DNA from 3 places in the Leifsonia sp. NPDC058194 genome. Region 2 is predicted to be linked to each of the others. Evidence: predicted binding sites of a transcription regulator. Region 2 holds the regulator's gene; each other region holds the start of a gene.

Region 1 (10,154 bases), on a different contig from region 2:
CTCCTGACGGCCCTGCTGCTCGATCTGCTCGCGCCGACGTCGTCGGAGCCGGTGCCGTTCTCGACGATCGGCGGAACGCTGCTCGCCATCGTCGCCGTGGGCGTCGCGAGCGTGCGGTGGGGCTCGCTCAGTCGAGAACGCTGAGGTAGCGCTCCGCGGCCAGCGGCTTGCGGTGCCCTTCCTTGCTCCCGTCCGGGATCCCGCCCACATACAGCCAGCCGAGCAGACGCTCGTTCTTCGTCAGCCCGTGCATCTGATGCACCGCCTTGACGCGCGTCTGGTGGCCGGTGCGCCAGATGACGCCCCAGCCCGCATCGTGCAACAGCAGACTCAGGATGTGCGCGACGCCCGAGGCGACGGCGTCCTGCTCCCAGCCGGGCACCTTGCTGCTCTTCTTGCGGTCGGCGACGATCGCCAGCAGCAGCGGGGCGCGCAGGGGCTTGGTCGTGAGCTTCTCGGCCTCCGACCCGCGGGCCTTCGCGTCCTTCGCGAACGCGCGACCCAGGCGCAGCCGGGCGTCGCCGCGCAGCTCGATCACGCGCCACGGGTGCAGTGCGCTGTGGTCGGCGACCCGCCCCGCGGCGGCGACGAGGGGCAGCAGCTCCTCGTGCGTCGGCGCGGCGTCGGTCACCCGGGAGTACGACCGGCGCGCGCCGACCCGGGCGGGGAGGTCGCTCATCCGGCGTCCGGCGCGAAGTTCAGCGAGACCGAGTTCATGCAGTAACGGTCGCCGGTCGGCGTTCCGAGACCGTCGGGGAAGACGTGCCCCAGGTGCGAACCGCAGTTCGCGCAGCGCACCTCGGTGCGCACCATGCCGAGGCTGTCGTCCTCGAGCAGCTGCACGGCCTCCGGGCGCACCGACTCGTAGAAGCTCGGCCAGCCGCAGCCGCTGTCGAACTTGGTGCCCGACTTGAACAGCTCCGCGTTGCACGCCGCACAGGTGTACAGGCCGGCGCGCTCCTCGTCGAGCAGCTCGCCCGTCCACGGTCGTTCGGTGCCGGCTTCGCGCAGCACGGCGTACTGCTCGTCGCTCAGCTCCTCGCGCCACTGGTCGTCGGTCTTCGAGACCTGGTAATCCATGTGCGGTGCCTCCATGCGGGGTTCGGTGGTCTGACTACACCCTAAACGGGCGGAGTACGCCTCCTGTTCCCTGTTTCAACCGCGACCTGCCGCGGCCAAACGGCCAACACACAGGACCTCCCGCCTAGGATGAGCGGCGAGCGTTCAACGGAAGGCGGCGGTTCGAGGGAAGGCGGCACGCGCGTGGCCGAGGCTGCAGAGCACCACGGGTCAGAGCCCCAGCGGTCCGGCCTGAGCGAACGAGACACCGCGATCCTCGCCTTCGAACGCCAATGGTGGCGGCACGCCGGCGCCAAGGAGCAGGCCATCCGCGAGGAGTTCGGCCTTTCCGCCGCACGGTACTATCAGCTCCTCGGAGCCCTGATCGATCGTCCGGCCGCTCTCACGCACGACCCGATGCTCGTCAAGCGGCTGCTCCGGCTCCGCGAGACGCGGCAGGCCGCACGTCGGACCAGGGCGCTCCCCTCCGACGACTGACCTACGAGGAAACCACCCCAAGATGGCAGAGAAGTTCCCCCGCGACCGGTTCGACGAGATCCCGGGCGACATCCAGCGCGTCGGCGCGCACCGTGCCCCACGACCCCGTGGCCGCGGCTGGATCGCCGTCGGCTGGGCCGCACTCGCGGTCGTCGTGCTCGTCGGGGCCGGGATCTTCGGCCTGTCGCTCGTGAACGGGTCCATCTCGTTCACCGGCTCGACCTCCTCGGGGTCCGCGACGCCCACGCCGACGCCGACGCCGACCCCCACGATCGTTCCCACCGTGGATCCCAGCCTGACCGTGAACGTGCTCAACGGCACCGCGACGGCGGGCCTCGGCGGCAAGGTCGGCGACGTGCTGACGGCGGCCGGCTGGAAGGTCGGTGCGGTGGCCAACGCCGACATGACCGATCTGGCGAAGACGGTCGTCTACTACTCCGACCCGGCCAAGGAGGCGGCGGCCCTCGGCGTCGCCCAGTCGCTGCCCGGTGCGACCATCCAGAACACTCAGGATTTCGCAGACACGGGTGCCGACATCACGGTCGTCATCGGCTCCGACTACGCCGGCTGACGCCGTCCCGGGGTCGCGGGCCCGGTCACGGCCCGCGGAATCCCTTTGTTTCCGGCGTGTTTAACTTTCGGCGGAATTCGTAACGGTTTCGCAAAAAAGCTGGCAATCACCCGTATTCCACGCATTATTATCGGTCCAACGCGCGGCGCTGGACCGCGCCCGCGACACAGCAATGGGAGTAATGCATGGCGAACGGAACCGTGAAGTGGTTCAACGCTGAAAAGGGCTACGGATTCATCACCGTCGATGATGGGGGGCAGGACGTCTTCGTTCACTACTCCGCCATCGACATGTCCGGGTACAAGGTCCTCGAGGAGGGCCAGCAGGTCGTGTTCGAGGTCGGTTCGGGGAACAAGGGTCCCCAGGCCGAGTCGGTGCGCCTGGCCTAGAACCCAGCGATTCGACGAGTGGAGCGCCGCCCCGTGGGGCGGCGCTCTCCTGTGCGCGGGGCATCGACGCCCCGCGCACACTCGTCTCGCCGCCGCATCCACCGTGACGCGGCTCCTGCCTCGTCTTGCACTCCACCGCAGCGAGTGCCAGAATCGCTTTAGCACTCCATCTGATCGAGTGCTAACAGACGGAATCTTTCGCAGACGTCCGGGAGGGACGAGAAACACATGGCAAAGATCATTGCTTTCAACGAGGACGCGCGCCGCGGCCTCGAGCGCGGCCTGAACATCCTGGCCGACACGGTCAAGGTGACCCTCGGCCCGCGCGGCCGCAACGTCGTCCTCGAGAAGAAGTGGGGCGCCCCCACCATCACGAACGACGGTGTCTCCATCGCGAAGGAGATCGAGCTCGACGACCCGTACGAGAAGATCGGCGCGGAGCTCGTCAAGGAGGTCGCCAAGAAGACCGACGACGTCGCCGGTGACGGAACCACCACCGCGACCGTCCTCGCTCAGGCGCTCGTCAAGGAGGGCCTCCGCAACGTGGCCGCCGGCGCCGACCCGATCACCCTCAAGCGGGGCATCGAGAAGGCCGTCAAGGCCGTCACCGAGGAGCTCATCTCCAGCGCCAAGGAGGTCGAGACCAAGGAGGAGATCGCCGCCACCGCGTCCATCTCCGCCGGCGACACCACCATCGGCGACATCATCGCCGAGGCGATCGACAAGGTCGGCAAGGAGGGCGTCGTCACCGTCGAGGAGTCGAACACCTTCGGCACCGAACTCGAGCTGACCGAGGGCATGCGCTTCGACAAGGGCTACCTGTCGCAGTACTTCGTCACCGACCAGGACCGCCAGGAGGCGGTCTTCGAGGACCCGTACATCCTGATCGTCAACCAGAAGGTCTCCTCGATCAAGGATCTGCTCCCCATCGTCGACAAGGTCATCCAGGCCAACAAGCAGCTCCTCATCATCGCTGAGGATGTCGACGGCGAGGCCCTCGCGACCCTGATCGTCAACAAGATCCGCGGCATCTTCAAGTCCGTCGCCGTCAAGGCTCCGGGCTTCGGCGACCGTCGCAAGGCCATGCTGCAGGACATCGCGATCCTCACCGGCGGCCAGGTCATCTCCGAGGAGGTCGGCCTCAAGCTCGAGAACGTCACCCTCGACCTGCTCGGTCAGGCCCGCAAGGTCGTCATCACCAAGGACGAGACCACCATCGTCGAGGGCGCGGGCGACCCGGAGCAGATCGCCGGCCGCGTGGCCCAGATCCGCAACGAGATCGACGCGACCGACAGCGACTACGACCGTGAGAAGCTGCAGGAGCGCCTCGCCAAGCTCGCGGGCGGCGTCGCCGTCATCAAGGCGGGCGCGGCCACCGAGGTCGAGCTCAAGGAGCGCAAGCACCGCATCGAGGACGCCGTCCGCAACGCGAAGGCCGCCGTCGAGGAGGGCATCGTCGCCGGAGGTGGCGTCGCGCTCATCCAGGCAGGCAAGCTCGCCTTCGAGAAGCTGGAGCTCGTCGGTGACGAGGCGACCGGTGCGAACATCGTCAAGGTCGCCATCGAGGCGCCGCTGAAGCAGATCGCGATCAACGCGGGCCTCGAGGCCGGCGTCGTCGTCGAGAAGGTCCGCAACCTCCCGGTCGGACACGGCCTCAACGCCGCGACCGGCGAGTACGTCGACATGCTCGCTTCGGGCATCAACGACCCGGTGAAGGTCACCCGCTCGGCGCTGCAGAACGCGGCGTCGATCGCCGGCCTGTTCCTCACCACCGAGGCCGTCGTCGCCGACAAGCCCGAGAAGAACCCGGCTCCGGTCGGCGACCCGACCGGCGGCATGGACTTCTGAGTCCTGCCGCGTCGAGTCTTCTCACGCACTGAACGAGAGGGCGTCTCCCGCACGGGAGGCGCCCTCTCGTCGTTTCGATACGCCACCGTTATGCGCGGTGGGAGTGTGCCGCGGCTGCCACCGGATAGTCTTCTCGGCAGGGGGATGCAGCATGTGCCGCATCGGGAATGCGCCAGCATCGGCCAAGGCCGGGCGGGCGGGACGCGGAGGAATGGTGCGCTCACATCGTCTGTCCATCATCGGCGCAGCCGCCGTCCTGATCGCGCTGAGCGGCTGCTCGGCGCTCGGCCTGGGAGCGCCGGACGGGCCGGCCACCCGCACGCCGAGTCCGACGCCGACGCCGACGGCAGTCGCGCTGGACTGCCCGACGATCGTGGCCGGCACCGATCTGACCGCACTGCTCGGCGCGCAGGCGGCCGTCGTGACGACGCCTCCCGGCATCGTGGAGTCCGTCGCCGCAGGGGGTCCCCTGGCGCTGCCGGCCACCGGGGGTGCCGCCTGCCGCTGGAGGCACGGCGATGACACCCTGACCGTGGAGGTTCTCCCGCACGCGGCGGCCGCCTGGAAGACGCTCTCCGAGGCGAATCCGACCGTCGCCACGCCCGGGGCGGGTTATGACGGTGGAGCCTCGCTCGGAGGTGACTGCACCCTGGTTCCGACGGTCTCGTGCCGGACGAACGTCCTCGTGGCGGATGCCTGGCTGTCCGTTGTCCTCGATACCGCCTCCGCCCCCGGGCTGACCGAGGCCGGATTCCATGACGCGGTCCAGCGGATGCTGCCACCGGTCACAGCGGCCGTCGCGAACGCGCCGACACCACCAGCCGAAGCGCCTCTCGACTGCGCTGCCGCCGACCTTCGAACGGAGCTCCAGCGCGCCTTCGCCCTCCCCGGCGTGATGACGTTGCCGGTCGAGCCGACCTTCCACCTCAGCGACGGCGTCCTCCGCGCGCCGGGCGTGACCCAGTGCGATTTCCAGCCGACCGACGACAGCGGAAGCGGAAGGGGCACCTACCTCGGCAGCCTCTCGGTCCTCCCCGGCACCCCTGCCGTGTTCGAGCAGCTCCGCACCGCAGTTCTTGCCGAGGACGCGAGTGCACGGAGCGAGCTGATGACGGTGAAGGGCGAGCAGGTGCCGGCCCTGGTCTGGGGCGGAACGGTCGAGGGCACGCCGTTCGTGTCGGTCGACGCGATGGTCGGCTCGCACTGGGTCGAGTTCCAGTCGTCCGACCTGGACGACACGCGCTCGCTCGCCGTCGTCCAGTGGATCGCCGCGACGCTCTGAGTGACCGCAAGCGACCGCAGCGCCCCGGGACGACTGCGGTCTGGCGCCGCGCCGCAAACGTCCCGAGCGGCCGCAGTCGCCGACTGAGCGACACAGGCACGCGAGCCCGCGACCGGGACGCGCAGCCGCCTTACGGCTGCAGCGGCTTCGGCGCTGCCGCCGAGCCTGCCAGCGGCAGGGTGACGCGGAAGGTGGCTCCGCCGCCCTCGGTCTCCGAGACGTCCACCGTGCCGTTGTGCGCCGCCACGATCGAGGAGACGATCGCGAGCCCGAGGCCGCTGCCGCCGGTCTCGCGGGCGCGGGAGGTGTCGGCGCGCCAGAAGCGCTGGAAGATCTTCTCGCGGATCTGCGGCGGGATGCCCTCGCCGTGGTCGCGCACCTCCAGCGACGCCCGTTCGGTGCGGTGATCGATCTGCACCGCGATCTCGATCGGGCTGTCCTCCGGCGTGTAGCGCAGGGCGTTGCCCATCAGGTTCGTGACGACCTGACGCAGCTTGTTCTCCTCCGCGAGCACGATCGCCGGCTCGGCCGGAGCCGGGTTCGCGAGCACGACCTTCTCGGTCGTCGTCACCGGGATCGGCTCGGTCCCGCGGCGCGGCCGGCTGCGCCGCAGGCGCGCGAGGGCCGAGCCGGCGAAGGCGATCGGCCCGGTCGCGTTCGAGACCTTGTTCGGCCCGGTGGGGGTCGGGAGGTCGGAGAGCTCCATCGGGACCGTGTCCAGCGTCGGCTCCTCGGGGTCGGCCGGGCGGGTCAGCGCCGGGACCGGGGCCGGGGTGAGCACCGTGACGGTCCGTCCGGGAGAGCCGGCCATCGCATCCATCGCGGCGTCCTGGGCGATGCGCACCAGGTCGACCGCGTGCAGGTCGAGGGGCTTGGCCTCGTCGAGGCGGGCGAGCTCGAGGAGGTCCTCCACGAGGATGCCCATCCGGATCGCCTCCTTCTCGATGCGCTCCATCGCCTGGGCGACGTCCTCCGGGGTCTGCAGTGCGCCCATCCGGTACAGCTCGGCGTAGCCGCGGACCGAGACGAGCGGCGTGCGCAGTTCGTGGGAGGCGTCGCCGACGAAGCGCCGCATCTGGTCGATCGTGCGCGCGCGGTCGCTGAACGCCCGGTCGATGCGGTTCAGCATGGTGTTGAGCGAGCGGTTGAGCCGGCCGACCTCCGTGTTCGGCGTGGCGCCGCCGAGACGCTGGCTGAAGTCGCCGTCGGCGATCCGCGCGGCCGTCTGCTCCACCTCCCGCAACGGCTGGAAGGTCGTGGTCACCAGCATCCGCGTGAGCCCGGCGCCGACGATGATCACGATCACGCCGAACCCGAGGAAGATGGCGAGGAAGCTCGCCATGACGGTGTCGATCTGCGTGGTCGTCGTCGCGACGATCGCCGTGCCGAGCGCCCCCGGCGGGTTCGTCAGCGTCACCGTCTGCGCCAGCGCGCGGTAGGTGGTGTGGCCGTCGTTGCTCTGCAGCGGGTACCCGCCGGAGGGCAGCTTCTTGCCGTCGGCGACGCTCAGGGTCTCGGGAACGGCAGGCCGGTGCGAGAACGGGATGTTGGTCCAGTTGGTCTTGACCAAGTTGCCGTCCGCGTCGTACAGCGCGGCGAAGTAGTCCGACGGGCTCGCGTCGGAGGCGATCTTCTCGCTGTCGGACGACGTGCCGTACAGGTACGTGTTCAGGTACGACGCGCCGGATGCCGCCGAGAGCTGCGCATCCAGCTGGTCGAGCAGCACCGGTTTGAGCATCGACATGGTGCCGATGCCCGTCACGAGCAGCCCGAGCGTCAGCATGAGCACGGTGACACCCGTGATCTTCGTGCGCAGGGAGATCGCGTTCCAGCGGTCGAGCAGGCGTGAGTGCATCAGGCCGTCAGTCTACGCAGCGCATGCTGTGTGCCCCCGGTGCGCACGGAGCGCAGGCGGGGCTCACGCCTTGGCGGCCTTGAGCATGTAGCCGAACCCGCGCTTGGTCTGGATGAGCGGCTCGCTCGAGTGCGCGTCGACCTTGCGGCGCAGGTACGAGATGTACGACTCCACGATGCCCGCGTCGCCGTTGAAGTCGTACTCCCAGACGTGGTCGAGGATCTGCGCCTTCGAGAGCACGCGGTTCGGGTTGAGCATCAGGTAGCGCAGCAGCTTGAACTCGGTGGGGCTCAGCTCGATCGGGGTGTCGCCGACGAACACCTCGTGGGTGTCCTGATCCATGGTCAGCTCGCCGGCGCGGATGACCGCGTCCTCGTCGGCCTGCATCGTGCGGCGGAGGATCGCCTTGATGCGCGCGACGATCTCGTCGAGGCTGAACGGCTTGGTGACGTAGTCGTCGCCGCCGACCGTGAGGCCGGTGATCTTGTCCTCGGTGTCGTCTTTCGCGGTGAGGAACAGGATGGGCGCGGTGTAGCCCGCGCCGCGGAGTCGCTTGGTGACGCCGAAGCCGTTCATGTCCGGCAGCATGACGTCGAGGATGATGAGGTCTGGCTCCTCTTCGAGGACCGCGGAGATCGCCTGTGCACCGTTGCCGACCGCCCGCACGGCGAAGCCGGCGAAGCGGAGGCTCGTGGTCAGCAGATCGCGGATGTTCGGCTCGTCGTCGACGATGAGAATGCGTGGTCCGGCGTTCATGGTGCCTAGTATCTGCGCGCTGGCTGTGTCTTATCTGTGAGCGGCTGGGGTGCGACCTACGCGGGGGTCTGGCGCAGGCCGTGCGATGAGTGGATGCTGTCAGCATGTCGAATCCCACCGTCGTCATCGCCGGAGCCGGCCTCGCGGGCGCGACCACGGCCGTCGAGCTGCGCGAGCGCGGGTTCGACGGCCGCATCCTGCTGCTCGGCGCCGAGGAGCACCACCCGTACATCCGGCCGCCGCTGTCGAAGGAGTACCTCAAGGGCGAGGGGGACGTCGGCGACACCTACGTGAAGCCGGGGGAGTGGTATCCCGAGCACGACGTCGAGTTCCTCCCCGGCACCGAGGCGGGCTCGTTCGACCCCGCCGCGCACGAGCTCTTCGTCACCGGCGGCGCACGGCTCACCTACGACAGCCTCGTGCTGGCGACCGGCGCGAAGCCGCGATCGCTCGATGTTCCCGGCAGCGGGGGCGGGGACGTGCTCCGGCTGCGCACCATCGAGGACAGCCAGCGGCTCTACGCGGCGCTGGAGGTCGGCGCGCGGCGCGTGGTCGTCGTCGGGTCGGGCTGGATCGGGATGGAGGTCGCCGCCGCCGCGCGCGGCTACGGCAACGAGGTGACCGTCGTCGGCCGCCAGGTCGTCCCGCTGGCCGGCGCGATCGGCCCCGAGCTCGGCGGCGTGTTCGAGCAGCTGCACCGCGACCACGGGGTGCGCTTCGTGACGGGCGCGGTCGCCGCGGTCGAGGGCGGCGCGGGACACGCGGTCGTGCTCGCGTCGGGCGAGCGCATCCCGGCCGACCTCGTCGTCGCGGGAGTCGGCGCGACGCCCGACGTGCTCGTCGCCGAGCGCTCCGGCCTGACGATCCAGAACGGCGTGCTCACCGACAAGGGGATGCGCACCTCCGCCGAGGACGTCTACGCCGTCGGAGACGTGGCCAACCCCTTCCTGCCCGCCATCGGCCGCCACCTGCGCAACGAGCACTGGGCCAACGCGATCGCCGGCGGCACGGTGGCCGCGCGCAGCATCCTGGGCGAGCGGGCGAGCTACGACGACATCCCGTACTTCTACTCGGACCAATACGATCTGGGCATGGAGTACTCGGGATACGCACCCCTCGCGGCCGACGCCCGCGTCGTCTTCCGCGGCGACGTGGACGCGCGCGAGTTCATCGCGTTCTGGCTGCGCGACGACCGCGTCGTCGCCGGCATGAACGTCAACGTGTGGGACGTGCAGGACGACATCCAGCACCTCATCCGCACCGGCGACCGCCTCGACCCCGCCCGCCTGACGGACGAGAGCGTGGACCTTGCCGCGCTCTGAGCCCTACCTTCCCCCGCTGCGCTTGCCCGTCCGCACCATCGGCGCGCGCACGTTCGACTTCTCGCGGCAGGTCGCCGTCATGGCGGTCGTGAACCGCACGCCGGACTCGTTCTTCGACCAGGGGCGCACCTACGCGCTGGATGCCGCCGTCGACGCCTGCTTCAAGGCCGTCGCCCTCGGAGCCGACTGGGTCGACATCGGCGGTGCGCCCTTCGCGCCCGGCGACCCCGTGCCCGTCGAGGACGAGATCGAGCGCGTCGTGCCCGTCGTGAGCAGGCTGCGCGACGGATCCGACGTCGTCATCTCCGTCGACACCTTCCACTCCCGGGTCGCGCGCGCCTCCATCGACGCCGGGGCCACGGTCGTCAACGACACGACCGGGCTCAGCGACCCCGACCTGGCCCGGGTGGTGGCCGACAGCACGGCGACCCTGGTCATCACGCACAGCCTCGCCGAGCCGCGCACCGTGTACCCGCGGCCGCAGTACGGGGATGTCGTCGCCGACGTCTCGGCGTTCCTCCTCGACCGTGTCGACCGGGCCCTCGCCGCGGGAGTGCCCGAGGAGCGCATCATC
Region 2 (10,154 bases):
TTGGCCAGCGCCTGCACGAGCGTGATGCGCGGGCTGGGCTGCTCGGCGTGCTCGACGGACGCCACCTCGATCGTCAGCTCTGCGCCGGTCGCGACCAGCACCTCGCCGGAGGCGACCAGCCCGCGGCCGTTGCCGATCAGCACGGTCTGGCCGGGGCGGGTCCGGTTCACGGTCGCGGCGTGCTTGGCCTCGGAGCCGGTCAGGGTCAGCCGGGAGCCGGGCTCGGCCGCGTCGAGGTCCTCGCGGAGATAGAGCGAGCTCATCGGATCAGAAGTTCAGGAACCGGTCGCGGAGCTTGGCGAAGAGCCCCTGCTGGAAGCGCGCGAGCGAGGGCTCCACCGAGTGGTGGGTCGCCGCGAACTTCTTGATGAGCTCCTTCTCCTTGTGGTCGAGCTTCGTCGGCGTGACGACCTGGATGCCCACCCGGAGGTCTCCGCGGCCGCTGCCGCGCAGGTGGGTGATGCCGCGGTCCTTCACGGTCACGATGTCGGCGCTCTGCGTGCCGGCCTTCAGCTCGAGTCTGATGTCGCCGTCGAGGGCCTTCACCGACGCGGTCGTGCCGAGGATCGCATCCACCATCGACACCTCGAGGGTGCAGAGCAGGTCGTCGCCGTCGCGGCTGAAGACGTCGTGGTGCTTCACCTTGATCTCGAGGTAGAGGTCGCCGTTAGGGCCGCCGGCGGGGCCGGCCTCGCCGCTGCCCGGCATCTGCAGGCGGAGCCCGGTGTCGACGCCCGCGGGGATGTCGACCGGCACCGTGCGGCGGGCGCGGACGCGCCCCTGGCCCTGGCAGGTCACGCACGGGGTGGCGATGACGGTGCCGTACCCGCGGCAGCTGCCGCACGGGCTCGACGTCATCACGTTGCCGAGCAGCGAGCGGACGGAGCGCTGGATGCTGCCGGTCCCGTGGCAGATGTCGCACGTCACCGGTGCGGTGCCCGGCTGGCAGCACGATCCGTTGCAGGTCTCGCAGACCACGGCCGTGTCGACCTCGAGCTCGCGGTGGGTGCCGAAGACGACCTCGTCGAGGTCGATCTCCACGCGCAGCAGGGCGTCCTGTCCGCGTTCGCGGCGGGAGCGGGGCCCGCGGGAGGCTCCCCCGCCTCCCCCGAAGAAGGTCTCGAAGATGTCGCCGAACCCGGCGAAGTCGCCCTGGCCTCCTCCGCCTCCGCCGAACCCGGTCGAACCGCCGAGATCGTACTGCTGGCGCTGCTGGGGGTCGCTGAGCACGTCGTACGCGTGCGTGACGAGCTTGAAGCGCTCCTGCGCCTCGGAGCTCGGGTTCACGTCCGGGTGCAGCTCGCGCGCGAGCCGGCGGTACGCCTTCTTGATCTCGTCGGGGGTGGCGTTGCGCTCAACGCCCAGGACTTCGTAGTGGTCGGCCACGTAAGGTGCGTTCCTTGTCGTTTGTCGTGTTTCTAGTCGCCGAGGAGGCGCGAGAGGTAGCGGGCGACCGCGCGGACCGCGGCCATGTTGCCCGAGTAGTCCATGCGGAGGGGGCCGAGGAGGCCGATGCGGGCCACGTCGGAGCCGGCGGCGCTGTAGCCGCTCGACAGGATGGAGGCTTCGCTCAGCCCGAGGACGGCGTTCTCCCGGCCGATGCTGACGGCGACGCCGTGCTGGTCGTGCGCCATCTCGTCGAAGAGGCGCAACAGCACCACCTGCTCCTCGATCGCCTCCAGGACGGGGGTGATCGTGCCGGGGAAGTCGGTCTCGGTGCGGACCAGGTTGGCCGCACCGGCCATCACGAGCCGCTCCTGCCGGTTGGCCGCGATCTGGTCCAGAAGGGCGCTCGCCACCGGCGAGACCAGCTCGCGGGTGCGCTCGGTGAGGGCATCGGGCAGCTGGCGCAGCCGGGCGGTCGCGTCGGGAAGCGACAGCCCCGCCGCCGCTCCGTTGATCGCCCCGCGGATCTCGGCGATCTCGGGGTCGGTCAGCTCGGCGCCGAGCTCGATCACGCGCTGCTCGACCGCCCCGGAGTCCGTGATGAGCACGCTCAGGAGACGGTGCGGGGCCAGCGAGACGAGCTCGATGTGCCGGATGCGCGAGCGCGACACCGACGGGTACTGCACGAGCGCGACCTGGTTGGTCAGCTGGGACAGCAGGCGCACCGTGCGTGCGAGCACGTCGTCCAGGTCGATCGACTCGCCCAGGAACGCCTCGATGGCGGTGCGCTGGGCCGGTGTGAGCGGCCGCATCTCGGAGAGGTGGTCGACGAAGAGCCGGTAGCCCTTGTCGGTCGGAACCCGGCCGGAGGACGTGTGCGGAGCCGCGATGAGCTCCTCCTCCTCGAGGAGAGCCATGTCGTTGCGGATGGTCGCGGCCGACACGCCGAACGAGTGGCGTTCGACGATGCTCTTCGAGCCGACGGGCTCGCGGGAGGCGACATAGTCCTGGACGATCACCCGCAGGACCTCGAGGCTGCGCTCCGAGACCATCCGACCCTCCCGTTCACCCTGTTCGCTCCGGCAAAACACTTAGCACTCAGCGTTCCTGAGTGCTAATCATATCGCGCGATCGGCGGACACGAGTTATTGTCCGCGCGCACCGTCAGCGGTACCGTGAACGCAACGGGTCGACTCCGTCGCATCCGATCACGAAAGGGCAACACGATGTCCGATCCGAACCAGCCTGTGGACCCGGCCGACGGCGTCCCTCCGCAGCAGCCGTACGTGCCCCCGCAGCAGCCGGCGGGACCGCCGCCCGGCGCCTACGGAGCCCAGCCCGCCGGCGCGCCCCAGCAGCCGTACGCCGCGCCCGCCGCGCCACTGGACGCGACCCAGGACAAGCAGTGGGCGTCGTTCGCGCACCTCGGCGGCATCCTCTGGGTCCTCCCGTCCCTGATCATCTGGCTCGTGTTCAAGGACCGCGGGCCGAAGACGAACGTGGAGGCCAAGGAGGCGCTGAACTGGCAGATCACCTGGATCATCGCGTGGGTCGCCTCGCAGATCCTCGGGATCATCATCGGGACCTTCACGGTCGGCATCGGCTACCTGCTGTTCGGGCTGCTCATCCCGTGGGTGCTCTACATCGTGAACCTGGTGTTCTCGATCCTCGGGTTCGTGAAGGTGAACAGCGGCGGCTCCTACCGCTACCCGGTGAACTTCCGCTTCATCAAGTAGCGCACCGGATGAGCGGGGCCGGAACGCTCTCGGCGTCTTCTCAGATTCGGGTCTCCGGCCCTAGGCTGTCTGGGTAATCGTCCGTCGATCAGCCCGGCGCGCCCGGGCTCTTTGCAAGGAGACTCCATGTCCGCAACGCCCCCACCGCCGCCTCAGCAGCCGTACGGAGGCGCTTCTCAGCAGTTGAGCCCCGCCGACGAGAAGCTCTGGGCGACCCTCGTCCACATCGGAGGGATCCTGTTCAACTGGATCCCCGCGCTCATCGGCTACCTCGTCCTCAAGGATCGGGGGCCGTTCGTCCGCTCGCACACCGCGACGGCGCTCAACTTCCAGATCACGCTCTTCATCGCCTACGCGATCGGCTGGATCACCAGCTTCGTCGGCATCGGCCTGATCATCCTGCTCGCCGTGTTCGTCGTGAACATCGTGTTCAGCATCATCGCCGCGCTGAAGGCCAACCAGGGTCAGTACTACACGTACCCGATCGCCATCAAGTTCGTGAGCTGACGCTCCCGATCACACCTCGGCGAGCAGCCGTCTCACGACGGCGTCCGCCAGAAGCCGTCCTCGCAGGGTCAGGGTCACCGATCCGGCGAGGGCGGCTTTTCCGTCGATCAGGCCATCGGCGATGAGTCCCGCGATCTCCCGGCGGCCCTCGGCGGAGAGCTCGGCCGTGCGAATGCCCTCCCGGATGCGGGTGAGCAGCAGTACGCGTTCGACCCGCCGGGTCTCGGCGTCCAGGGTCTCGCGGCCTGCGGCCGGGGACTCTCCCGCGAGCACGCGCTGGGCGTAGGCGGCGGGATGCTTCACGTTCCACCAGCGCACGCCGCCCACGTGGCTGTGGGCGCCCGGGCCGATTCCCCACCAGTCGTGGCCGAGCCAGTAGGAGAGGTTGTGACGGGACCGGTGGGCGTCGTCGCGGGACCAGTTGCTGACCTCGTACCAGTCGTAGCCGGCCGTGGCGAGTCGCGCGTCGGCGAGCTCGTACATGTCCGCCTGGAGGTCCTCGTCGGGCTCCGGCACCTGACCGCTCTTGATCTGGCGCGCCAGCTTCGTGCCGCCCTCGACGATCAGCGAGTACGCCGACAGGTGGTCCGGTGCGCAGGCGAGGGCGGTGTCGAGGCTCCGCTCCCAATCGGCGAGCGACTCCCCCGGCGTGCCGTAGATCAGATCGAGGCTCACCTGGAGGCCGGCGTCGCGCGCCCAGTCGACGACCAGGGGGATGCGCTCGGGATCGTGGGTCCGCTCCAGCGTCGCGAGCACGTGCGGCACCGCGGACTGCATCCCGAAGGAGACCCGCGTGAAGCCGGCATCGGCCAGCCGACGCAGGTCGCCGGCGTCGACCGAGTCGGGGTTCGCCTCCGTGGTGACCTCCGCGCCGGGCGCGAGACCCCACGCGTCGCGCACCGCGCCGAGCATCGCCCCGAGGTCGTCCGGCGGAAGCAGCGTGGGCGTGCCGCCGCCCAGGAAGACGGTCGAGACCTCCCGGTGCGGCAGTCCGCTCCTCTCCAGCGCGTGAGCGGCGAAAGCGACCTCCGCGACCGCGTGCCCTGCGTAGTCCGACTGGCTCACGCCCCGCAGCTCGGTCGCCGTGTAGGTGTTGAAGTCGCAATAGCCGCAGCGCACCCGGCAGAACGGCACGTGCAGGTAGACCCCGAAGTCGCGCTCGGACGTGCCCTCGCGCGCCGACACGGGAAGGACGCCGTCGGCGGGTGCGGGATCGCCGAGCGGGAGGGCGCTCGGCATCAGGCGGACCGCGCCGGCAGGAGCGAACGCAGGTACTTCGCGGTGATCCGGTTCTGCATCACTCGCAGTACGGGCGACACGAGCCGGTAGAACCCGGTCGACGGCCGCGAGAACGAGCGCAGCACGAACCAGACCGTGCCGTCCTCGCGCAGCTCGACGATGAACGCCTCCTCGCCGCTCTCCGGGTGCCCGTGCAGGGTGCCGTACGCGAACCCCTTCCGGTCCGGCTCGTCGATGACGTAGACGACGCGGATCGGCGCGGACACCTTGAACGGGCCGAACGGCACCTTCATGACGGCGGTCATCCCGTTGCGGATGAAGGGCGAGCCGTCGTCGGCGAAGACGTCCTCGTCGGGGCGGTGCTCGCGCATGCCCTTCGGCGAGCCGTCGACGTCGTACTCGATGCCCTCGTACTGCACGCCCGTGCCCTCGGCGACATCGGTGACGAGGATGCCGCTCCCGCGCTGCACGCCCCACGTCATCAGGGCGGAGGCGGCGGTCTCGAACCGCTCCTCGCCGGAACCGAGCCGCATCTTCTTCTGCAGCGGCCGGTAGCCCTTCGGTGGGTAGTAGAGCAGGTCGGGGGCCTGCGTTCCGCCGACGGCGCCGTACGTGACGGGCTGATCGGTGAAGGTGGAGCGACGCATGAGGTCTATCCTCCGCCAATCCGCCCGGCAGCGCGAACCGGGACCCGGATCGTCACGGGGCCTGGCGCCATCCGCGACCCGGGACGACACTGGTGCGACAGGCCATCGAGGAGGATCGCATGAGCAGCATCGTGGTGCAGGAGTTCATCACCCTGGACGGCGTCATCCAGGCGCCGGGAGGATCGACCGAGGACGACGAGCGCGGCTTCCCGTACGGAGGCTGGCAGATGGACTTCGATCGCGAGCACGGCAGCGACCAGGACGACAACGTCATCCTGGAGTGGGAGCAACGGACCGAGGCGCTGCTGCTCGGCCGCCGCACCTACGAGATCTGGGCGCAGGCGTGGGGCGTGTGGCCCGAGGACGCGCCCGGACTGCAGGGCGAGTTCACCCGTCGCTACAACCGGGTGCCGAAGTACGTCGCCTCGCGCACGCTCACCGAGCTCGGCTGGAAGAACTCGCAGCTGCTGGGCGACGACGTCGCGGGAGCGGTCGCCGCCCTGCGTGAGCAGCCGGGCGGCGAGATCCGCGTCTGGGGCAGCGCCGGCCTCATCAAGACACTCGGCGCCCACGACCTGGTCGACGAATACCGCCTGATGGTCTACCCGATCGTGCTCGGCACGGGCAAGAAGCTGTTCCCGGACGGATTCCCCCGCACCACGCTCTCGCTGGCGGAGACGAAGACCCTGGCGTCCGGGGTCCAGATCAACACCTATCGGCGCAACGACGCAGGCTGACGCTGGCGTCCCGGGCGTCTACTTCTTGGCGTCCTTGGTCTCGGTGTCGCCCGAGAGCGCGGCGATGAACGCCTCCTGGGGGACCTCGACGCGGCCGACCATCTTCATGCGCTTCTTGCCCTCCTTCTGCTTCTCGAGGAGCTTGCGCTTGCGGGTGATGTCGCCGCCGTAGCACTTGGCGAGCACGTCCTTGCGCATCGCACGGATGTTCTCGCGCGCGATGATGCGGGCGCCGATGGCGGCCTGGATGGGCACCTCGAACTGCTGGCGCGGGATGAGCTCGCGCAGACGGCCGGCCATCATCGTGCCGTACGCGTAGGCCTTGTCGCGGTGGACGATCGCGCTGAAGGCGTCGACGGCCTCGCCCTGCAGCAGGATGTCGACCTTGACGAGGTCGGCCTCCTGCTCTCCCGCGGGCTCGTAGTCGAGCGACGCGTAACCGGCGGTGCGGCTCTTCAGGTTGTCGAAGAAGTCGAAGACGATCTCGCCGAGGGGCATCGTGTAGCGGATCTCCACCCGGTCCTCACCGAGGTACTCCATGCCGAGCAGCGTGCCGCGACGGCTCTGGCAGAGCTCCATGATGACGCCGACGTAGTCCTTCGGTGCGAGGATCGCCGCCTTGACGATCGGCTCCTCCACCTTGTCGATCTTGCCGCCCGGGAACTCGCTCGGGTTGGTGACCGTGATGACCTTCTTGTCCTCGGTGGTGACCTCGTAGACCACGCTCGGCGCGGTCGTGATCAGGTCGAGGCCGAACTCGCGCGACAGGCGCTCGGTGATGATCTCCAGGTGCAGGAGGCCGAGGAAGCCGCAGCGGAACCCGAAGCCGAGAGCGACCGAGGTCTCGGGCTCGTAGACGAGTGCCGCGTCGGAGAGCTTCAGCTTGTCGAGGGCCTCGCGCAGCTCCGGGTAGTCGCTGCCGTCGAGCGGGTAGAGACCCGAGAATACCATCGGCTTGGGCTCGGTGTAGCCGGGCAGCGCGACGGTCGCCGGCTTCGCAGCCGTCGTGATCGTGTCGCCGACCTTGGACTGGCGCACATCCTTCACGCCGGTGATCAGGTAGCCGACCTCGCCGACGCCCAGGCCCTTCGACGGGGTGGGTTCGGGAGAGGAGACGCCGATCTCCAGGATCTCGTGGGTGGCCTTGGTCGACATCATCTGCACGCGCTCGCGCGGGGAGAGCTTGCCGTCCACCATGCGCACGTACGTCACCACGCCGCGGTAGCTGTCGTAGACGGAGTCGAAGATCATGGCGCGCGCGGGCGCGTCCGCGATTCCGACGGGGGCCGGGATCTCCTGCACGACGCGGTCGAGGAGGGCGTCGACGCCCATCCCGGTCTTGCCGGACACGCGCAGCACGTCCTCGGGGCGGCCGCCGATGAGGCTCGCCAGTTCGGCGGCGTACTTCTCGGGATCGGCGGCGGGGAGGTCGATCTTGTTGAGCACCGGGATGATCGTCAGATCGTTCTCGAGCGCCAGATAGAGGTTCGCGAGCGTCTGCGCCTCGATGCCCTGGGCGGCGTCGACCAGCAGGATGGCGCCCTCGCAGGCGGCCAGGGACCGGGACACCTCGTACGTGAAGTCGACGTGCCCGGGCGTGTCGATCATGTTGAGCGCGAAGGTCGAGCCCTCGTGCGCCCAGGGCATGCGCACCGCCTGGCTCTTGATCGTGATGCCGCGCTCACGCTCGATGTCCATGCGGTCCAGGTACTGGGCGCGCATGTCCCGCTCGGCGACCACGCCGGTGATCTGCAGCATGCGGTCGGCCAGGGTGGACTTGCCGTGGTCGATGTGCGCGATGATGCAGAAGTTGCGCAGGGACGCGGGGTCGGTGGCGGCGGGCTCGAGGGCCGTCAAAGCTCGTGGTGACATCGTGCCGCCATTCTCCCATGAACGACCGGACGCCTCCGAACCACCGGGTCCGGCCTCGCACGCGTCAGGCGAAGCGCTCCGAGCGCTCGACGACGCGACCGGCGCCGTCCTCCCAGCGGTAGACCTCGGTCCCCTCGATGAAGACGCGCTCGGCGCGGGAGGTCACGTCGAGCGGGTCGCCGGACCAGACGACCACATCGCCGTCGCGTCCCGGAGCCAGCGCACCGACGCGCTTGTCCAGCCCCAGGAACGCCGCCGGGTTGACCGTGAGGGCTTCGAGCGCCGTCTGGTGCGGCAGGCCGTCCTTGACGGCGAGGGCCGCCTGGTAGACGAGGAAGTTGATCGGGACGACCGGGTGGTCCGTCGTGATGGCGACGCGCACGCCGGCCGCTGCGAGCGTGGCGAGGTTGGCGATGGCCCGGTCGCGCAGCTCCACCTTCGACCGAGAAGTGAACATCGGGCCGAAGATGACCGGGATGTCGCGCTCGGCGAGCACGTCGGCGATCTTGTGCGCCTCGGTGCCGTGGTTCACGACGAGCTTGTAGCCGAACTCGTCGGCCAGGCGCAGCGCGGTCGCGATGTCGTCGTGCCGGTGCGTGTGCTGGTCCCAGTAGAGCTCGCCGTCGAGCACGCGGACGAGCGTCTCCTTCGTGAGGTCGCGGGCGAACGCCTTGCCGTCGCGCTCGGCCTCGTCGCGCTGCGCACGATAGTTCTGCGCCTCGACGAACGCCTGACGGATGATCAGCGCGACGCCCAGGCGGGTGCTCGGCGTGACGTTCTTGGCGCCGTACACGCGCTTCGGGTTCTCCCCCAGGGCCGACTTGACGCTCACAGCGGCCTTGATGACCTGCTCGTCGATCGTGCGCCCGCCCCAGGACTTGATCGCGACGGTCTGCCCGCCGATCGGGTTCCCGGAGCCGGGCTTGACCACGATGGAGGTGACGCCGCCCGATAGCGCGTCCCGGAAGCCCTCGTCGTCGATGTTCACGGCGTCGATCGCGCGGACGCCCGCGGTGTTCGGCGTCGTCATCTCGTTCGTGTCGTCGCCGGCCGGGCCATTGGCCTCCTCGTGGATGCCCACGTGTCCGTGGGACTCGACGAAGCCCGGCAGCACCCACTTGCCGGTCGCGTCGAACGTGGGCACGTCGTCCGGCACCGCGACCTCGCCTGCGGCCCCGACCGCCTCGATCACGCCGTCGCGGATGAGGACGGTGCCGCCCTCGATGGGCTCCCCGAGCACGGGGACGACGCGGGCGTTGACGATGGCGATGGTCGAAGCAGTCATGGATCCGAGCCTACGCTCGGCGGGCCGGGTGCCGGGGAATGCCCCGGGCGCGAGCGCGTTGCAGAACTGCATGAGCATCCTCCTGACCGGCGCGACCGGCTACATCGGCACCTCCGTCCTCCCCCGCCTCATCGAGGAGGGGCACAGCGTGACCGCGCTGGTCCGCGACGCCTCGAAGGCCGCGATCGTGGAGGCCGCGGGAGCGACCGCGCTGATCGGCGACGCCGCCGACAGCGATCTCGTCGCCCGGGCCGCGCTCGACAGCGACGGCGTCATCCACCTCGCCTCCGGCCAGGACGTCGACCCCGTCTTCATCGCCGCCGTGCTGCGCGGGCTCGAGGGCAGCGACAAGCCTTTCGTGCACACCGGAGGCATCTGGACCTACGGCTCCAACGCCGACATCGTCGACGACTCGCCGTCGGCACCGCCGGCGATCACCGCGTGGCGGGGCGCGAACGAGGCCGTCGTCCTCGGGGCCGAGGGCGTCCGCGGGATGGTCGTGGTCCCCTCGATCGTGTACGGCCGCGGGGCGGGGCTCGCCCGCGTGATCGTCGACGCGCCCCGGGGCGACGAGGTCGCGCCGGCGCTGCATCTGATCGGAGACGGATCGCAGCACTGGGCGACCGTGCACGTCGACGACCTCGCAGCGCTCTACGTGCTCGCGCTCGAGCAGGGCGACGCCGGGTCGATCTACCTCGGCGCCAGCGGCGTCAACCCGACCGTGCGCGAGCTCGGCGAAGCCGCC
Region 3 (10,154 bases), on a different contig from region 2:
GCATGGTGGCCAGCAGCGCCCCCAGGACGACGGCGACGACGATCGAGACCGCGGTGATGAGCAGCGTGCGGCCGAGACCGGCCAGCACGTCGTAGTTCAGGAAGTACTGCCCGATGGTCGGCCAGTCCAGGGCCTGGTTGAACGCCAGGCCCTGGAGCCAGCCGAGCAGGAGGAGCACGAGCAGGGCGGCGACCACCCAGCGCGCGATATGGCGGTTGGGGATGTGCGGCGCGAGGGCCGCCGATCCCTGTTCGTGTTCGGGCATGATGGGACTGTTACTCTCCGACGTTGGGGTCCGGGTTGACTTCTGCCTTGTCGATGGCGTCGCCCTCGACCCCGTACTTCTCGAGGATCTTCTTGTACTCGCCGTTGGCGATGAGCTCGTTGATGGAGTCGGCGAGCGCCTGCGCCATCCCGTTGCCCTTCTTCGTGGCGATGCCGATGAGGACGAACTGGTACTTCGGGCCGCCGATCGTGAACTGGCCGGAGGACTGCTTCGAAATGTACCCGAGGTTGGTCAGGGTCGCGGTGGTCGCGTCGACCTGCTTGCTGCTGACCGCGAGCGTCGCGGCGCCCTGGTCGGCGAACGTCTGCACGCTGATCTCCTTCTTGCCCGCGGCCGTGCACTTCGCGGACTGCGCCTGGAGCACCGGGATGGCGCTGTCGGCGGCGACCACCGAGATCTTCAGACCGCACAGGTCGTCCAGGCTCGACCCGAGGTCGGCGCCCTTGAGGCCCATGAACTGGTAGTGGTCCTCGAGGAACGAGACCTGGTCGAACGTCTTCTCGCGCTCCGCGGTGACGTCGGCCCCGAAGGCGCCGAAGTAGGTCCCGCTGTTGACGCCGAGGAGGGCGTTCTCGAACGAATCCTGCTTGAGGGTCACCGTGGTGCCCCAGGGGCCTCCGACGGCGGTGGCGAGGTCGGTGCTGATGCCGACGATCTTGCTTCCGTCGAGGTAGGCGTACGGCGGGTAGCCGGTGACGGCCGGCGCCACCAGGTCCTTGCCCGCGAAGGACGACGGCAGCTGGACCGTCGCCTTCGAAGGGGTCGAGGATGCGGAGTCCGACGAAGAGGCGGGGGTGCTGCTGCATCCGGTGAGCACGGCGGCCGTGACGGCCGCGATGCCGATGCCCGCGGCGAGGGGGCCGCGAAGCCGTGAACGTGTGATCGTCATTCGATTCTCCCGATGGTGAGTCGCTTCAATCCGATGGTGCGGGTCTCCTGGCACGCCGCGGCGAACTCCTCGAGTCCGCTGGTGATCGACGCCCAGATGGTGCAGGGTGTCCAGCCGAGCGGGCCGAAGATCCGGCCGCCCTTGCCGTAGAAGATGCCGACCTCCCACAGCTCGAAGTCCAGCCCGGCCATGAGCTCCTTGGGCTGGAAGAACCAGACCAGGTCGCCCGCTGCCGGGATGACCTGCTGGTTCTCGGCGGGGAGGGCGGTCGGGTCGAACGTCTGCGCGCTCTGCGGCAGCCCGAACATGATCTCGGGACCGGCGTACATCGCGTGCATCACGTCGTCGCTCACGGGCGACTCGAGGGCGCTCCAGATCGCCTCGGCGGTCTTCGGGGCGGCGTCGAGCAGCAGGGTGGCCTCGGCGCGCGGACCTCCCTCGAACTCGAGGAAGATGCGCTTGGGGGTCGTGCTCACACGAACTCCTTTCTGGGTGGGATGGATGCGGTGCGCCGACGATAGGCGTCGGCGGCCGCGATGAAGGGCGCGAGCAGACGCGTCGCGTGGGCGCGCCCGTCGACGCCGGGCATCTTCTCCGGGTGCCACTGCACCGCCCGGAGGAAGCGTGAGGTGTCCGTGCCGGCCACGGCCTCGATCGTGCCGTCATCGGCACGCGCCGCGACGGCGAGGCCGGCTCCGAGCCGGTCGATCGCCTGGTGGTGGATCGAGTTGACGATGCCGTCGGCGGGGAGGGAATCCGCGACCCAGCCGGCAGCGTCCACGATCCGATGCCGGCTGAGCCGCTCCTCCCCGTTCCCGACAGCGGGGTGGTCCTGGGTGTGCGGGAGGTCGTCGACGAGCGTGCCGCCGCGGTGGACGTTGACGATCTGGAGGCCCCGGCAGATGCCGAAGACAGGCATCCCGATGCGCTGGGCCTCGGCGAGGAGGGCGCGTTCGGTCGAGTCGCGTGCGCCCTGCGCCACATCCTGGCCGCCCGAGAGGAGCAGCCCGTCGACCCGCCCGAGGAGGGCGGCCGCATCCGGTTCGACGACGTCGGGGACGAGCAGGGGGATGCCGCCGGCGGCCTGCACGCTGTCGGCGTATTCGCCGCCCAGCGTGTAGAGGTCCGTCTGCGCACCGAGCCCGGTCGCGAGTGCGCGGCGCCAGACGGTGACGGCGATGATCGGGCCGGTCATGCGCCCAGCTCGATCCACGTGCTCTTCACGTCGGTGTACTTGTCGATCGCGTGCGCACCCTTGTCGCGTCCGAACCCGCTGTCGCCCACGCCGCCGAAGGGCATGGACATGTCGCCCTCCTCGTAGCAGTTGACCCAGACGGTGCCCGCTCGAAGCCGCCGCGAGACGCGGTGCGCGGTGGAGAGATCACGCGTCCAGAGCCCGGCTCCGAGGCCGAAGGGCGTGCCGTTGGCGACGGAGACCGCCTCGTCGACGCTGTCGACCGCGAGCACGGAGAGCACCGGGCCGAACACCTCGACCTGGGCGATCTCCATCTCCGGGCGCACATCCGTGAGCACGATCGGCGCGACGTAGCTGCCGCGCCCGGTGCCGATGTCGTAGCGGGATGCCGACCCGGCCGCGAGCACGGCCCCGTCGGCCAGTGCACGCTCGACGAACCCCAGGATGCGCTGGAGCTGCCGCTCGCTCACCACCGCGCCGCTCGGTGCGTCGCCGCTCAACGGGTCCGCGGGCGCCATCGCGGCGGCCTGGGCGACCGCGGCCTCCACCGCCTGGTCGTGCACGTCGCGCAGCACGACCATCCGCGACGATGCGCTGCACATCTGGCCCTGGTTGTAGAAGGCGCCCCAGGCGCTCGTGCGCCCGGCCGCCGGGATGTCGGCGTCGCTCAGGACGACCGAGGCCGACTTGCCGCCGAGCTCCGGCCAGACGCGCTTGCCGTTCGACTCGGCCGAGTAGACGAGGAAGCGGCGGCCGACGCCGACGGAGCCGGTGAAGGTCAGCACATCGACGCCCGGGTGCCGGCCGAGCGCTTCGCCGACGGTGTCGCCACGACCGGGGACCACGTTGAGGACGCCCGCGGGGAGCCCGGCCTCGAGTGCGAGCTCGCCGAGCCGGAGCGCGGACACGGTGGTCTGCTCGGCCGGCTTGAGCACGACGCTGTTTCCCGCGGTGAGCGCCGGGCCGAGCTTCCATGCGGTCATCGTCAGGGGGAAGTTCCACGGCACGACCGCTCCGACCACTCCGGCCGGTTCGCGCGTGACGAGGGCGAGGGCGTCCTGGGTCGCCTGCGGGGCTTCGTCCGGGAGCTTGTCGGCGAGCTGGCCGTACCAGCGCAGGCACTGCGCGACGGCGCGCAGCTCGACGCCGAGGGCGTCCTGGACGGGCTTCCCCATCTCGAGCGAGATGCGCAGGGCGAGCTCCCGGGCGTTGGCCTCGACGAGGTCGCCGAAGCGGATCATCGTGCGCCCGCGCTCGATGGCGGATCGGCGGGACCAGACGCCGCTGTCGAAGGCGGATCGTGCCGAACGGACGGCGGCATCGATGTCGGATGCGGTCCCGTCGGCGACGACCGCGAGGACGGCTCCGTCGCGAGGACTGACGAGGTCGAACCCGGCCGCGGCGTCGGAGAGGAGACGGCGCCCGCCGACGAGCGGCGCCGTGTCCCAGTCCAGGTCCTCCGCCTCGTGCTGCCAGGTGTCTCGCATGTCCGCCCTCTCTCCATTGGTTGAAGTGAGGTTATGCGTTAACGGCCACTATCGCAATCACAAATTAAGGTTTCGGCCACTTCTGCAACAAGATGTTTACAAATCAGCCACATTCGCTAACTCGGCGACGAGCATCGGACCGCGTCGGACGGGCTGCAAGACGACCGAGGTCTGCGCCTGTGTCACGCCGAGCGCCGCGACGTCCTCCGTGAGGAAGCGGTACAGGGCGTGCTCGTCCTCGACGACGCAGTCCACCAGCACCTGCGTGGCTCCCGTGCAGGCTGCGCAGAAGCGGACGGACGGGTGCCTGCCGAGCGCCTCCCCCACCTCCTCGACCCTGTCCGGCGAGACCTGCAGCCAGGTGAGCGCCTCCACCCGAAGCCCGTGGAGAGCAGGGCTGATCTCCGTGCGCACATGCAGCACCCCAGCTGCGAGCAGCGCATCCAGCCGACGCTTCACGGTCGGCGGCGTGACGCCGATCCGCTCGGCGACATCGCTGGCCGTGGCCCGGCCGTCCTCCGCCAGGACGGCCACGAGACGGTCGTCGTCGGCCGAGAGGGTCACCCGGCCACTGGCTCGCGGCACCTCCTCGTCGCCGTTGCGCAGCTGCGCGAGCACGGCGGGAGGCAGCGGGATGGCCGTCCAGTCGAACCCGGATCGGAAGAACTTGAGCACCGTGCCGACCCGCACCGACACGAGGTGGTCGAGCTCGGGGAGGTCCTCGACGACCAATCGGGCGCTGTCCTCCGGGGTGCGCGGCATGAGCTGGCAGATCACATCCGCGCCGCTCTCGAGCACCGAGACGCTCGACGCGTCCGGGCGGGAGGCGAGCGCACGCGCGACGGCCAGGGCGTGGCCGGGCCGCGTCCCGATCTGGATGACGAGCGGTCGCGCATCCCCCACCATCGTGGTGTCCAGGTAGGTCGAGACGCGCACGGCTCCGCCGTCGAGCAGCCGCTGACCGCGGCGCGCGATCGTGCGGACGGGTGCGTCGAGCACCTTGGCGATGAGCCCCCAGCTCGCCCGGCCGTTCGCTTGGAGCGCCGCCGCGATACGGGAGTCGAGTTCGTCGAAGTCGGTGGAGATGGCCACGGCCCTACGCTAGCCGCGCATCCCGCCGCGTGGCGCGCGCTGAGGCGATCATGTCGGTACTGAGCACGATCAGTGCGAGCCAGACGATCCCGAACCCGAGCCAGCGCTCGGGCGGCATGGCCTCGTGGAGCACGAACACGCCGACCAGGAACTGGATGAGCGGGGTGATGTACTGCACGAACCCCATGTAGACCAGCGGCAGCCGGCGCGACGCCGCGGCGAAGAACAGCAGCGGCACCGCGGTGACCACTCCCGCTCCGGCGAGCGCGACCGTGTGCCACACCCCGTACTCGCCGAGGGTGATCCCGGTCGTCATGCCGACGACGACGAGCTGGACGACGGCGACGGGCGTGAGCCACATGGTTTCGAGGGTGAGGCCGGAGACGGCGTCGACGGTGGGGCCGACCCGCTTCTTGATGAGCCCGTAGAACCCGAACGAGAAGGCCAGCACGAGCGCGATCCACGGGAAGGCGCCGTACCCGACCGCCAGCACGATCACGGCCACGGCGCTCAGGCCCACCGCGACCCACTGGGCGGGACGCAGGCGCTCCCGTTGCACCAGCACTCCCAGCAGGATCGTCACGATGGGGTTGATGAAGTAACCCAGGGCCGCCTCGACGACATGGCCGGTGACGGTGGCGAGCACGTACGTCTGCCAGTTGACGTAGATCAGCGCTCCGGCGAGCGCCATCGTGAACAGGACACGCGGCGTGCGGAGCAGGCCGACGAAGGGACGCCAGGCCCGGGTGACTGTCAGCAGCACGGCGCAGAACACCAGCGAGAACACGACCCGCCAGGCGACGATCTCCCACGCCGTGGTCGGAGCCAGCGCGATGAAGTAGAGGGTGAGCACTCCCCACAGCACATGCGCGGAGAGGGCGAAGATCAGCCCGGAAGAGCGCTGGTCGGTCGAGGGGGGATGGGGTGCCACCCGACCGACTCTAGCCACTGGGTGCGACGTAAAAGACTTTCGGCCCGGTCGCCATCAGGCGACCGGGCCGAAAGTGAAGCGGGGTGCGTCAGCGGACGACGACCGCGAGCACGTCGCGGGCCGAGAGGACGAGGAGGTCCTCGCCGCCGAACTTGACCTCGGTGCCACCGTACTTGGAGTAGATGACCTTGTCGCCGACGGCGACGTCGAGCGGGATGCGGTTGCCGTTGTCGTCGATGCGGCCGGGGCCCACGGCGACGACCTCGCCCTCCTGCGGCTTCTCCTTGGCGGTGTCGGGGATGACCAGACCGGACGCAGTGGTCTGCTCAGCCTCGACCTGCTTGATGACGATGCGATCCTCGAGCGGCTTGATGGAGACCGACACGTTGACCCCTTTCCTTGACGAACGGTGTCTTGACAGAAGACGTGAGTTAGCAGCCTCGCACTGCGAGTGCTAACGAGAGTCTAGAGGGTGCGTTAGCAGTCCCGCAACGTGAGTGCCAAGAGGTAGCGTGAGGGTCATGGAACGGTCCGAATTCGTCGAACTGCTGAGCCCGGAAGGGCTCCGGCTGCTCGATTCCCTGCCCCCGTATCGGACCGAGAAGGACATCGTGCGCCTCGTCGCCGATCTGCGCAAGAAGGGGCACTCCCCCGGCCTCGTCGCCGCCGTCCTGACCCAGTCGAAGCTCCGCCGCAAGGCCGTGGCCAAGTTCGGCGATTTCGCCTCCCGGATGCTCTTCACGGAGGCCGGCCTCGAGCAGGCGACCCGGCTGGCCGTCGCCGCACGGCACGCCGGCCGCTTCCGGAACGCAGGCCTGACCCGCGTCGCCGACCTCGGCTGCGGGATCGGCGGCGATGCGCTGGCGTTCGCCGCGATCGACCTCGAGGTCACCGCGGTCGAGGCCGACGAGGTCACCGCTGCGATCGCCGCGTACAACCTCGCCCCGTTCCCCACCGCAGAGGTGGTCCACGGCCGCGCCGAGCAGACCGACCTCCGCAACGTCGACGGGGTCTTCCTCGATCCGGCCCGCCGCACGGCCGGGCACGCGCAGACGGAACGGCTCACGGACCCCGACGACTACACGCCGTCGCTCGGCTTCGCCTACGAGATCGCGACGGGAAGATCGGTCGGCCTGAAGCTCGGTCCCGGGTTCGACCGGGACCTCATCCCGTCCACCGCCGAGGCCCAGTGGATCTCGTCGGACGGCCAGGTGGTCGAGCTCGGCCTGTGGTTCGGCGCCCTGGCACGACCGGGCGTGCGCCGTGCGGCCCTCGTGCTCCGCGGCGACGAGTCGCACGAGCTGACGGCCGACGCCGACAGCGAGGACGCCGAGACGGGCGAGCTCGGCGAATTCGTCTACGAACCGGACGGCGCGGTCATCCGCGCCCGCCTGATCGGAGATCTCGCCCGCGGACTCGGGGGCCGCATGGTCGCGGATGGGATCGCATACATCACAGCGGACACCGCCGTCGAGACGCCCTTCGCGTCGGGCTTCCGCGTGCTCGAGGCGCTGCCGTACGGCGAACGCGACCTGAAGCGCGCGCTGCGGGAACGCGGCATCGGGACTCTGGAGATCAAGAAGCGCGGCGTCGACGTGGACCCTGCCGCGCTCCGCAAGCGCCTCGCGCTCAGCGGGCACCGGTCGGCGACCCTGATCCTCACCAGGATCGCCGGCCGGCACACCGCGCTGCTGGCCGAGCGGCTCTGAGGCCGCCGGGGAACGTCAGTACGTGTTGTAGCTGGCGCTGAAGCTCGCGAACAGAATCGCCAGGCCGATCCACACGATGATGGCGATCGCGATGCTCACGAAGCCGAGGATGAGTCCGGTGAGCCAGAAGCCCTTCGCCTGCGGCTCCTTGCTGCGCCCGAGGAATCCGAGGACGACGGCCGCGATGCCGAACAGCACGCCGACGCCCCAGGCGATGTTGAGCACGATGCCCAGGATGCCGCCGATGAGGGACAGGATGCTCAGGATCGGCGACTTGGCGGGAGCCGCGTACGGCTGCGCGTACCCCGGCGCCGGCTGACCGTAGGCGGGCGCGCCGTATCCCGGCGCCGCGGGCTGCTGGCCGTAGGGAGCCTGGCCGTACGGCGCCTGCGGCTGCTGACCGTACGGCGCCTGCGGCTGCTGACCGTACGGCGCCTGCGGCTGCTGACCGTAGGGCGCCTGCGGCTGCTGGCCGTACGGAGCCTGGGGCTGCTGGCCGTAGGGCGCAGGAGGCTGCTGGCCGTAGACGGGAGCGGCGGGCGGCGCGGGAGGCGCCACCGGCGGCACGGCGCCGGCGTCGGGCGCCGGAGCGGCGGGAGCGGCAGGAGCCGGAGCGGCGGGGGGAACAGGGGGCGCAGCGGGCTCCTGCGCGGCCGGGACGACGGGCTCCGCGGGCGGGACCGCTCCGTTCTGGGCGTCGGGGTCCGTGGGGCCGGCGGGCGCGTTCGGATCGGTCATGTTCCGCATCTCCTTCTAGCTACGGGAGTTTCTGGGAACTCCCTGGGCCATCCCATCGTCCCAGCGCCGCTGCGGGGTGTCAACGACGCAGCGCCCGCGACGACACAGCGGTCGGCGGCTAGCGGGCCACCTGGATCTCGGTGACGGGAAGCGTCGAATCGGCGGCGAAGGTGAGCTCGCTGGGCTCGTGCCCCGCCATCACCAGCTGCGCGCCGAGGGCCGCGATCATCGCGCCGTTGTCGGTGCAGAGCGACAGCGCCGGGATGCGCAGCTCGATTCCTGCATCGCGCGTGCGTTCGGCGGCCAGCTGGCGCACGCGCGCGTTCGCGACGACTCCGCCGCCGAGCAGCAGCCGCGGCACGTCGTGGTCGCGGCACGCGGCGACCGCCTTCGTCAGCAGCACGTCCACCACGGCCTCGCGGAAGGAGGCGGCGACGTCGGCGACGGGCACCTCCTCGCCGGCGTCCTGCCTCTGCTCGACCCAGCGGGCCACCGCCGTCTTCAGCCCCGAGAACGAGAAGTCGTAGCGATGACGCTCCAGATCCTTCGGCTTCGTCAGCCCGCGCGGGAATCGGATCGCCCGCGGATCGCCGTCGACGGCCACCCGGTCGATCTGCGGGCCGCCGGGGTAGGGCAGGCCCAGCACTCGCGCGACCTTGTCGAACGCCTCCCCGGCCGCATCGTCGATCGTCTCGCCGAGCAGCTCCACGTCGGAGACGAGATCGCGCACGAGGAGCAGCGACGTGTGACCGCCCGAGACGAGGAGGGCGATCGTCGGCAGCTCCACGGGGTGGCCCGGGCCTCCCGACGCGTCGAGGAGGTCGGCGCCGACGTGGCCCACCAGGTGGTTGACGGCGTAGAGCGGCTTGCCGAGGGAGACCGCGAGCGCCTTCGCAGCACCGACCCCCACCATCAGGGCGCCGGAGAGGCCGGGTCCGCTGGTCACGGCGATCGCGTCCACGTCCGACAGGTCGATCCCCGCGTCGGCGACCGCGGTGCGCAGGGTCGGGGCGAGGGCCTCCAGGTGCGCCCTCGCGGCGACCTCGGGCACGACGCCGCCGTACCGCGCATGCTCCTCCATCGAGGAGGCGATCGTGTTCGCGAGCAGGGTGGTGCCACGCACGATCCCGACACCCGTCTCGTCGCAGGACGTCTCGATACCGAGGACCAGGGGTTCGTCGCGGTTCATGCGATCGTCGTCTCCGGGGTCGGGACGGTCAGCCGCATCACGATGGCATCGACTCCGTCCGGCTGGTAGTAGTGGGGACGCACGCCGATCTCCTCGAAGCCGAGGGAGACGTACAGGGCCTGCGCACCCGGGTTGTCCGCACGCACTTCGAGGAAGATCTCGCGCGCCCCGCGCGAGCGGGCCTCCCCGATGAGCGCGTTCATGAGTGCGCGCGCGAGCCCCTGCCTGCGTGCATGCGGCGCGACCGCGATGGTCTGGATGTCGCCCTCGCCCGCGCCCTGCGGCGCGAGGAGACCGGCGTAGGCATCGATCCTCTCCGGCTCGCCCGGAGGGAAGGCGACGAGGTAGTAACCGTGCTGGCCGGTGACCTCGGAGCGCATCGACCGCTCGGACCAGGCGTCGTTGACGAACAGGGCGTGCTCGAGCTCCATGATCGCCGGCACGTCGGCGTCCGCAGCGCGCCGGAACTCCCAGGCGGTCACGCGGTCACCCGCTTCGGGCCGGCCGACAGCGTCACATCGGGAGAACGCAGATAGAGGGGCTCGTCCGGGTCGAACGGACGCTTGTTGGCGAAACGGATCTCGGCGATCATCCCGAGCAGCCCGGCATCGACCACCGTCGCGTCGACACGAGCGATC

What was found. Region 2 encodes HrcA, which represses chaperone genes, less so after heat shock. Its sites were predicted from a motif close to TTNGCACTCGNNNNNNNCGAGTGCNAA; they were not measured.
Region 1: a site for HrcA is predicted at 2,676-2,702, ahead of groL (chaperonin GroEL). Genes of this name have one in related genera too.
Region 3: a site for HrcA is predicted at 6,358-6,384, ahead of groES (co-chaperone GroES). Genes of this name have one in related genera too.

Annotation. Positions count from the first base shown of each region.
Region 1 covers NZ_JBHVVL010000004.1:402,869-413,022, forward strand. The annotation lists gene ACFVU2_RS16815 (DMT family transporter) at 1-144, shown strand, start outside; gene ACFVU2_RS16820 (nitroreductase family protein) at 128-679, opposite strand; gene msrB (peptide-methionine (R)-S-oxide reductase MsrB) at 676-1,080, opposite strand; gene ACFVU2_RS16830 (DUF3263 domain-containing protein) at 1,264-1,557, shown strand; gene ACFVU2_RS16835 (LytR C-terminal domain-containing protein) at 1,580-2,128, shown strand; gene ACFVU2_RS16840 (cold-shock protein) at 2,314-2,517, shown strand; gene groL (chaperonin GroEL) at 2,746-4,365, shown strand; gene ACFVU2_RS16850 (hypothetical protein) at 4,577-5,647, shown strand; gene ACFVU2_RS16855 (sensor histidine kinase) at 5,778-7,502, opposite strand; gene ACFVU2_RS16860 (response regulator transcription factor) at 7,566-8,258, opposite strand; gene ACFVU2_RS16865 (NAD(P)/FAD-dependent oxidoreductase) at 8,363-9,580, shown strand; gene folP (dihydropteroate synthase) at 9,603-10,154, shown strand, end outside.
Region 2 covers NZ_JBHVVL010000002.1:484,909-495,062, reverse strand. The annotation lists gene ACFVU2_RS09110 (16S rRNA (uracil(1498)-N(3))-methyltransferase) at 1-263, opposite strand, end outside; gene dnaJ (molecular chaperone DnaJ) at 268-1,386, opposite strand; gene hrcA (heat-inducible transcriptional repressor HrcA) at 1,419-2,438, opposite strand; gene ACFVU2_RS09095 (DUF4870 domain-containing protein) at 2,613-3,122, shown strand; gene ACFVU2_RS09090 (DUF4870 domain-containing protein) at 3,249-3,629, shown strand; gene hemW (radical SAM family heme chaperone HemW) at 3,639-4,868, opposite strand; gene ACFVU2_RS09080 (DUF1990 family protein) at 4,868-5,515, opposite strand; gene ACFVU2_RS09075 (dihydrofolate reductase family protein) at 5,635-6,252, shown strand; gene lepA (translation elongation factor 4) at 6,271-8,124, opposite strand; gene ACFVU2_RS09065 (amidohydrolase) at 8,189-9,409, opposite strand; gene ACFVU2_RS09060 (NAD-dependent epimerase/dehydratase family protein) at 9,480-10,154, shown strand, end outside.
Region 3 covers NZ_JBHVVL010000004.1:209,204-219,357, reverse strand. The annotation lists gene ACFVU2_RS15985 (amino acid ABC transporter permease) at 1-265, opposite strand, end outside; gene ACFVU2_RS15980 (transporter substrate-binding domain-containing protein) at 276-1,175, opposite strand; gene ACFVU2_RS15975 (DUF3830 family protein) at 1,172-1,651, opposite strand; gene ACFVU2_RS15970 (gamma-glutamyl-gamma-aminobutyrate hydrolase family protein) at 1,648-2,370, opposite strand; gene ACFVU2_RS15965 (aldehyde dehydrogenase family protein) at 2,367-3,857, opposite strand; gene ACFVU2_RS15960 (Lrp/AsnC family transcriptional regulator) at 3,954-4,949, opposite strand; gene rarD (EamA family transporter RarD) at 4,954-5,880, opposite strand; gene groES (co-chaperone GroES) at 5,969-6,265, opposite strand; gene ACFVU2_RS15945 (SAM-dependent methyltransferase) at 6,402-7,589, shown strand; gene ACFVU2_RS15940 (hypothetical protein) at 7,605-8,327, opposite strand; gene tsaD (tRNA (adenosine(37)-N6)-threonylcarbamoyltransferase complex transferase subunit TsaD) at 8,446-9,516, opposite strand; gene rimI (ribosomal protein S18-alanine N-acetyltransferase) at 9,513-9,998, opposite strand; gene tsaB (tRNA (adenosine(37)-N6)-threonylcarbamoyltransferase complex dimerization subunit type 1 TsaB) at 9,995-10,154, opposite strand, start outside.